4 regions of the Methylomonas sp. LL1 genome follow, and region 3 is predicted to be linked to each of the others. Evidence: riboswitches for the same ligand, from Rfam matches in the RefSeq annotation. Region 3 holds a riboswitch; each other region holds the start of a gene.

Region 1 (2,200 bases), 1.7 Mb from region 3:
CGGCTGTCGGCATGACGATTTTCCAAACATCGAAAGTCGAACCACCGATTTGCTGAAAAAGGCTGCCGTTGATTTCCAGGGAATTAGCCGCTTGCGCGGGCGTCAGATAGGTGCCGCTGACCAGTGTGGCGGCCGTAAGGATTTTAAGCAATGAATTCATGTCCGTTCCTTTTGACAGATGGAAACTAAAAAGGCGAAGCCTAAGCTTCGCCTTGACTTGATTTTACGCAGTCACTGCCGCTTTACGGCGGCCAAAGCCGACCAAACCGGCGATGGCGCTACCGAACAGCCAGACCGCGCCAGGGACGGGAACCGCAGCTACCGACATACTTGCTTTATAGAACTCATTCACATTGTCAGTGCCATTGCCCCCAACCCACAAACTGTAGTTACCAGCGGCCAGGTTATTAAAGGTATATGTTACTGAACCACCGTCCACAGTGGTTGCCGCGTGGCCGACATAGGTCAATTCGTTACTACCACGCGTGGTTGGTGCAAAAGGGTTTGCGTTCCATGAACCGTGCTTGCTGCTGGTAGCTGTAGCATCCCAACCACTCCACAAGGTAAAACCAGGAGCGAATGTGGAAGCCAGACTGGAATCGGCTTCGACCGTAATGGTCAAGTTTCCAGCCACTTCCATATTGATCAGACCGAAATCCAACGCATTACCCCAGCTTGAAGCTGGCTTCCATTTATTGTTAATGGATTCCAAAACAAAATTTGATGCAGCCCCCTTGTTGTTGATCGCATCAGCCGCCGATATTTCGTAAACAGTATCAACATGGTGAATATTGGCCACCCAGGTGACAGGCAAATTACCGTCATAAGAAGGTGCACCACCCGTCCAAGAGCCGGTTGCATCGGAACCATTGACGTTTGGAGCTTGTCCGCCGGCTGCATCCAAATGATAGGAAACATGCGCTTCAGCAGCAGTTGCACCCATGATTGAAGCGGCAATTGCTCCCGCGATAGCCAGTTTTTTAAATTGAATCATTGCTTTCCATTCCTAAATTGTTATGTAAATTGCATTCTCATCTGAACGAATGCACTCGCACCCCTCGTCTCCGAGAGGGCAACCCGGCCATCTTGTTAGGCTCAAGACCCGTGGCTTTCCGAACCCGCCTCGCGACGGGGGTGGCTGAAGCATGAAGCTCCCCAACAATCCTTTGACAGTGCTTTTGCTTACCACAAACAAGCCAAGTACAAAATCATGAACACGGCGAACCAGAGATTTGCCGGCATTCATTCAGCATGGGCCGGAAAAAATTTTGTAAGCACTGCCTGACAACTGCATTCGGACTAATGCAACCCTTATGCCAATTGCCAAACACCTGAAATACAGGGACTAAAAATAAAACCAGCGTTAGCAAGGACTCGGAAATACGTGATATGGCTCATCACGCAACGTGAAATACCCTATTTTCAGCTCTAACACACCTCATTTAGGCCGCATGAAATGATTATCAAAGAAGCTCATTGTCGGATAATACCGACGCATCATTAAAAACCGCCTTAGACGCCATTAAATGCCACGGAAGATTGAGAATTGGATTTTCCTTTGGGCAGAGGGTTACGATCGTCAGCACAAATAAACGCAGCTAATGATCGGACGAAAAATATCTTCCAGAAATTTTGGGAAGCAATATGGTAGATACTCTGTTCCAAGTCAACAAAATTCCATCACTTTTTCACTCAGCGATGATGGGTGTCGGAATGACATAAAACCGTGTGTTATCGAACGGCTGGTCGTGCTTTAGCATGCCATGGATCGCATGCAGTAATTTACGCATCACTGCGCAGACGGCCTGTAAAGGTTTCTTGCCGTTGTCGACCAAGTGCTGGAAATAAGCGCTGACATGGGGATCATGCTGTTTGGCGCTCAAGGCCGGCATATACAATGCCGAGCGAATATGCCGGTTACCCGCCTTGGACAGCCGCATTTTCTTATGTACGCTTTTGCCGGATTCAAAGGCTTTGGGATCGAGCCCGGCAAACTTGACCCATTCGCGATGCGACAGGTTGGGTGGCAATAACAGCAGTTCGCCCATCAAAGCAATGGCGCTGGTTTGGGCAATGCCTTTGATGCCGGTCAGCAACTCAAAAACACGCTTGAGTTCCGGGTGCTGGTTGATCAAGGTCATCGCTTCGGCGGCCAAGGTATCGATGCGTTTTTCCAATTGACTGATCGCCAGCTTGGCAT
Region 2 (2,200 bases), 2.0 Mb from region 3:
GGCGGCTTCTAATTCCGGGTGATATTCCAGCGTCATATCGCCCATTACAATTCGGTTATTGGACCGATTCACATCGACGCGAAATCGTATTACCCCACCCAAGCCAATATTGCCGGTCGCGCTACCCAACAAGTCGCCAGGATTAAACTCGAATGTTGTAGGCCTATTCTCGCGCCCGGCCGGATTGGCGTCGATGTTTAACCCGTTAACCGCATATTGCAGACCGGTGGCCGGAATTTCGTTGGCTGCGTAATCGGACCAATCGGCGGGCGTATTGTCGTTTAGAAGCTGGCTTTGGGTTTTGCTTGCCGCGGAGGCACCAAAAAACTCCTCGACGTAAATAGAGGGGGCCGGGGTGTTATCCATGGTAACGCCGGCGGCCAAGGCATCGCGATCTATGTTGAGGATAAGCGACCCACCCGAGACGGTGGCCGCCTGCGCGTTCGTGAAAGCCAACGTGCCGGCCATCACAATAGCATTAAATATTTTCATGTTTCTTCCTTAAATGAATAATGAATTCGGTTTAAACGTTTTTTGAGCCTACCCGGATTTTCCCTGCTTATGCTTGCTGAACATGAGAAGCGATAGAGCCCAGGTTGAAAACCGAGTAATAAGTTAATGTCTGTCGCTACCTGTAACGGCTTAAATCAAGCGCAACAGGCAGCGTCGATCCATGCGTTATGCGGAAAATTTGGCCTTTCCACGAGTTACGCCCAGCAGGCCTAGTAAACCGCTACCGAACAACCAAACGGCTGCGGGTACTGGAACAGCTGCCGGTGCCAGGCTCAAATGGCCGACGACGAGATTTTGGTTGATCGACTGAACGCCCAAGAATGAACTCCAGGTCAGACCAAAAATGCTGCTGGCTGTAGTCGGACTCATGCCGCCGCCGAAAACCAAATCGCCGGACAGGCTTAACTGGCCGCTGCCATTGACGGATTCAATCGCATTGGTAAGTTGCAGGAAGGTGGTGTTTTTAAACGCGCTGTCATAGCTAACCAAGTTCCAGACGCCGCTGAATTTTTGCAGCTTGAAATCATAGGGATACAAATTCCCAAGGGCGCCAGTCATGGTTAAGGCGCCACTCAAGCCGATTTGTCCCGTTGCCGTGTCGCTGCTGTCCATGGTTGTGGCCTGCAAGGTGCGGTTGCCGGCGTAGCTGGTAGTGGTGATATTCGTATTGACCGGAAACAGCATATTGGTGGTTGAAGTGGTGCCGCCAGCCGTACTGGCATTGATGGCAGTCTCGTTATAGCTGGCATCAAAAAAATGGTTGACGGTCCAGCCACCCGTTGCGGTACTGAAGGCGGTGTTGTCGATGCTAATAGTGGCATTACCGGTCACCAGCGCGGCGCTGGCGGATGCGGGTGCCAGTAAGCCGGCCAATGAGCCGAATACCAGGACGCCGGCGCTTGCCAATTTAACAGTATGTTTTTTCAAACTTGTCATTTTTGTTCCTTCATTAATTACGGTTAAAGTTAATCTCCAAGGCACTGGCCTTGAAGGTAACCCGGCTGTCTTATTCCAAGACCCGTGGCTTTCCGGCTCCGCCTCGCGGCGGATGTGGCATGGTTGTCGTATCCATTCGACATCACTCTATGTCCTTGAGTGAGTGGTTCCCGCTCCATCCTGAATTTAATGCATTAGTACCTCACGCTTCCCGTGACATACACGGCCGGCCCGCTGTCGGGCGCAACCCGTCCGTCGAAATAGTCGTAAGCCGAAAAATAGTCGACCCCGGTAAGGTTTTTCGCGGTGGCGGCCAGTTTGAATGTCGCCGTTTCGTAGGCAACGGTGGCGTCAAAGCCGTGGTAAGCCTCGCTTTTGAATTGATTGTTGTTCGATAAAAATGCGCCGGCGCGCAGGTTGACGCCAAATCCCAGGCTAAGTCCCTTCAACTCCGGCATAGGCAATCGGTAATGCATCCATAAACGGGCGGAATTTTCCGGTACCAACGGCAGACGGTTGCCGGCCGGCACGCCGGACTTGTCGTCGATAAAGCGCGCTTCGGTATGGGCATAGCTGGCCAGAAAATTCAGTTCGTCCAGGGGCTGCCAGAGCAGATCGGCATCGAAACCGACCGAGCGTTGCTGTCCGGCCGCAACCGAGCGGCCTTGAATATCGGTGTTATCGGTGACGGCCACATGGGTTCTATCGATTTGGTAAATCGCCATCTGCCCGCTGAATTGCCCGGCAAAAT
Region 3 (2,200 bases):
GCTGGTCAGGCCGGATAGCACCGAAGCGATCTTGGCCCGGTATTCCCAGCAAATCGCCAGAATCGCTCCGACCTGAATCACGATGGTGAACAGTTTGGCTTTGTCGTCGTTAAAGTCGAGCAGGTCGCCGGCCAGGATCAAATGTCCGGTGCTGGAGATGGGTAGAAACTCGGTCAGGCCTTCGACTACACCCAGAATCAGGGATTTAATCAGTAATTCAATGTCCATATCGTCAGGCTCCGTACCGAATCGGCACGCGGGTAAAAATCGGCATGTTGATCAGGTCGTTATTTAAGAAAAAGGTTGCTGAGGCAGGGCTAAAAGCCATGCAAACGGGGCGGGATTATAGTCGAAATCTCTATTGTTTCGTAACTTTAAGACCCGATCAGCAGGGGCGAGCTTGGCTGATGGGTGCCGGTTGGAATCAATTTTTAACTCGATTCGAGTTGTTGCAATATATCTACCGCATTTTGGCCTTCAATGATCGATTGTCGTGTCGTCATAAATTTCCTACTTGTTGTTGGTTTGATTGGGAGTTGCTTGGATATTGGTCGATGAAGTACGTCAAATCCCGCAATAAGGATGGCAAATCCCCGGCTTGGATTTCTGGGTGAAGGCGATCTAAACCTGCTTTTATGCCTGTAGGTTATGGATTACAAGGCTTTAGGAAAATGGCATAAATTTTGATTGATTAAAGTGTAACAGTATTACTACGTTTGAATATTGTTAGGGATGACTAGATGGCGGTTTGTCACGGCGATTTAAAAAACAACGCATCAACGCCGGGCAAATCCAGAAGCATCCATCGCCAAGCCTGCTGTGAAGCGGGTTCGGAAAGTCGCGGGTCTTGCGCAAATACAGCAAGACGGCCGGATTGCTCCCAGGTGATAGGGGTGCGGCATTTGCCGCATATCACGCACTTTCTTCAACGACATCAAGAATGGATTGATTTATGAATATGAATTTTCAATTGACCGCCATTGTTGCCTTATTGGCAGTCAGCGGTATCTCTCAAGCGGCTTTAACAACTTCCAGTGCGTCCGCTAGCTTCAATGGTTCGGCAAATGTCAGTGCTTCGGTTACGTCAAAAACCTCTGCCAGTGCCACCAATAATGGCGCGAGTGTTGCCAATGTTTCATTGGGACAATTTAATGCGGCTACCGGGGTTTTGACGGGTGTTGACCTGCAATTGACCTCGAATCGCCAGCAAATTATCGATGGTTATGGTTATAAAAATAATGGCCCGGGAAGAGACGCAAGCGGCAGCGGCAGCAGTACTGCAACCATGGCGGCGATCGGCGCTGCCGCCAATTTTGCAACCGCTATTAGCCAAGCCGGTGGCGCTTGCTCGTTAGCACATGGGCCAACGGGATTTACCGAATGCAGTTGGGGGTCGAATTCTGCTTCGGCGGTCGCCACCAATGCAACTGCAAGCGTGGCGAGTTCCAATCTAGATGATTACGTGGGTAGCGGCTCCGTCAACGCGGCACTGTCTCTGCCTACATTGGCCGTCACAACCACGTTAAGCAGAGCCCAAGGTCAAACCAGTGGTTCTCAGACCAATTACACGGTTGAATGGTCTGGCGACTTACAGGCTAATTACAGTTATTTGTTGCATGCAATGGCTTCGTTCGACGTCAGTTCGGCATCCAATTCCTTGACCCTCGACTTCGGCAATGTTGCCCAAAACAGTATCGCTTCATTGAATTTCGGTTTGTTCAATCTGGCCAATGCCGACCGTATCGGTCTGGACCTGGATAGCGTCAATGGCAGTGGCGATATCGGCGCGTTCGATACCGGTCTATCCATATTTGCCGATCTGGCCCAAGGTGGCAGCCAATCCTTCATCGCCAATCTGTTGACCGCCAACACCGGCGCTTTCAGCGCGCAATATCTGCTGAACCTGTCCGATGCGGATTTGGGCGCCAGCAGTACCCGCCAAAACTATCAATTGACCTTGAATCTGACCGGCAATGTCGTGGCCGCCGCCGCGCCAGTACCTCTGCCCGCCGCAGTCTGGATGTTCGGCGCCGGATTGGTGGGTATGATGGGTTCTGTGAAGCGTCGGAAACAGTAAATGACCCATTCGACGGTAGGATTTAACCCTGGTCACCCAGGGTTTGTATGGATGCGCGAGTCATCGATTAGGGGATAAGTAGCGCCCCGATATGGATTTGGGGCCGGTTTTTTAGCCGCGACC
Region 4 (2,200 bases), 2.3 Mb from region 3:
TCCACTGTGATGTCGGCGAAAGCCGCACCGCTGATCATCGCCGAGGATACGGCCATGCTTAGAACTAACTTTTTCATGTGATTGTCTCGCTAAGTTTAAAAAGACGCTTCCGGATAAGCACCGGAAGCGAAGCGCGGCTTATGCCGCGGTTTTACGGCGATTGAGGCCCAACAAACCCATCAGACCGGCGCCGAACATCCAGACCGCGCCCGGAACGGGTACCGCAGCGGGAGCGGCAGCGTAGGTCAGGCTGTTGCCGGCCAGAGTCCATTTGCCGGCGAAAGTAGTCGGAATGGTTTGACCAAGGCCAAAGTTAGGACTGTTTTCATCCAGATTCATCATGCCCAACTGGAAGCCGATGGACTGGCCGTAGTCGGCTTGCGGGTCTTGGTTATGACCACCCCAAACGCTGGCTGCGTTGGCGTGTTGACCCAGGCCTGCACCTTCACTATCCAAAGCGATTGTGCTCAGATTTTGCGTATTGTTGACCACAACCTTGGAATTGATTTCGATGGCATGTGCTTGAATGGTGGCACCAGCTTGAAGGGTAAAGAAAGTACCAGCTGGATCGATATCAACAACAGCATTGTTCTGAGTAATCATGGCGCCTAGATCATCTAAACTCCCTACGGCAACAGCCCACTTGATTTTGTCGGTAGCGGCACCGGTGATGAAGTTCAGCCAGTTGCTATCGTTGGAAAAATCAAAAGACAAGCTGTAGGCCGCATTGGCGACGTTGGACAACAATTGGCCGAAACTAACACCGGTATCGAAGGTAAAGGTTTTACCGGTGGTAAAGTCGTAGGCCGACATATAGGCTTCGTTATTGCTGCCTTGGTCGTATGCGATACTCGCGTTAGCCGCACCGGCTCCCGCCATCAAAACCGCGGCCACGGCCACTTTTGCAAAATGTTTCATGGTTTATCCTCATGTTTAAAAAATTTGAATACATAAGGTGACAGCCCGGCCGTCTTTTATCGTTTTCCCTGTCATTGCCGCTCCGGGGGGAGCGGCAAGCTCTTAACTCCAGCTACTCGCAAGCAAGCATGACTAACAATTCAAGACCCGTGACTTTCCGTCCCCGCCTCGCGACGGGTTTGGCTTTTACACACTTTCCTGTCTAACACTCAAAGAGTGGCGCATCCCCGCTACCATCCTTCATTTTCCCCTGACCTACTCCCTACCCTCTTCCCTTACCCACTCCCTATTCGTGCCGTCCCTGTTCCCTAGTCAATCCCGATTCGGCCATGACCGATCCAGCCGGTCATCTGTTGCCGCGCATTATCCCTGTGCAATCACTGCATTACCGTTACAGAACGGTTACATTCTTCGGAAACGTAATACATTCGTATTGCATCGATAGACTGTGGATTAGTGGAATAACCGAGGGAGGGTTTTATCGGCGGCTGGGTCGAGCCGAAGGGATTTGGATTTAGTCGGAAGTATCTTTTTGCGATCGGATGCCGGCTGCGTGGGAGGTGCCTTAACCGCGACCTAAGTATTATCGTCGCGGCTAAAGCCCCTCCCACACAACCTCTGCTTGGAAGTCCCGTAGGAGCGAATTCGCTACGCGCTCTTACGGGTCATTCGCCCAGGACGATTAAAATCGCCCCATTATGGAAATTATTTCCAACCCAATCCTTAATGCCTAAACCTTTAGTTGGCTTTAATGGGGTCGCGGCTATATGGCAAAAATGGCCTAGCCACGGCCGATCATCAGCTTGACGCTGACCAAACCGTTCGCCTCGGACTGATCGGCCATGTCCATCCTCAGCACCCGCAGGCCATGCTTGGTTTCCAAAATAGCCAGCCAGTAGACCAGCTTATCGAAGGAGACTTGCTCCAGCGATACAGCGACTTGATCGTCGCCTTCTTGTTGCAAACTTTTAATGGCGGGTTTAATTTGTAGTTGCTGACTACTGGCGTCTATCAGCGCCAGCGGCGGTTGACTCGCGCTTTCCGCTTCGGTTTGCACCACGCCGCTTTGGCGTAAAACCTCCACTTCGGCGCCGACTTGTTGTAAATGCCGGTATATTTGGCGCTGGGATTGAATTTGCTGTTGCAGCAAACTGCTTTGCTCCAGCAATGGCCGGTAAGCCAACTGGTATAAAGCATACAGGCAAAGCCCTCCAACCCCGGCCATCAGCATTAATCGCTCTCTGCCCGATAAGGCCCGCCAGCGCTTGAGTATTTCAGTGTT

Evidence for each region. Region 3 has a riboswitch for cyclic di-GMP ahead of IVG45_RS18660 (hypothetical protein). Riboswitches for the same ligand answer to the same signal wherever they lie in the genome.
Region 1: another riboswitch for cyclic di-GMP. It lies ahead of IVG45_RS10855 (VPLPA-CTERM sorting domain-containing protein); the one in region 3 lies ahead of IVG45_RS18660 (hypothetical protein).
Region 2: another riboswitch for cyclic di-GMP. It lies ahead of IVG45_RS09340 (hypothetical protein); the one in region 3 lies ahead of IVG45_RS18660 (hypothetical protein).
Region 4: another riboswitch for cyclic di-GMP. It lies ahead of IVG45_RS22605 (PEP-CTERM sorting domain-containing protein); the one in region 3 lies ahead of IVG45_RS18660 (hypothetical protein).

Annotation. Positions count from the first base shown of each region.
Region 1 is NZ_CP064653.1:2,323,435-2,325,634, forward strand. Features, by position in the region: gene IVG45_RS10850 (VPLPA-CTERM sorting domain-containing protein) at 1-160, opposite strand, end outside; gene IVG45_RS10855 (VPLPA-CTERM sorting domain-containing protein) at 224-994, opposite strand; cyclic di-GMP riboswitch class I at 1,069-1,149, opposite strand; gene IVG45_RS10860 (IS110 family transposase) at 1,689-2,200, opposite strand, start outside.
Region 2 is NZ_CP064653.1:2,003,415-2,005,614, forward strand. Features, by position in the region: gene IVG45_RS09335 (VPLPA-CTERM sorting domain-containing protein) at 1-492, opposite strand, end outside; gene IVG45_RS09340 (hypothetical protein) at 679-1,449, opposite strand; cyclic di-GMP riboswitch class I at 1,502-1,578, opposite strand; gene IVG45_RS09345 (TonB-dependent siderophore receptor) at 1,644-2,200, opposite strand, start outside.
Region 3 is NZ_CP064653.1:3,979,341-3,981,540, forward strand. Features, by position in the region: gene IVG45_RS18655 (undecaprenyl-diphosphate phosphatase) at 1-228, opposite strand, end outside; cyclic di-GMP riboswitch class I at 798-882, shown strand; gene IVG45_RS18660 (hypothetical protein) at 953-2,077, shown strand.
Region 4 is NZ_CP064653.1:1,479,905-1,482,104, forward strand. Features, by position in the region: gene IVG45_RS07185 (hypothetical protein) at 1-77, opposite strand, end outside; gene IVG45_RS22605 (PEP-CTERM sorting domain-containing protein) at 139-918, opposite strand; cyclic di-GMP riboswitch class I at 1,038-1,112, opposite strand; gene gspM (type II secretion system protein GspM) at 1,700-2,200, opposite strand, start outside; gene gspL (type II secretion system protein GspL) at 2,193-2,200, opposite strand, start outside.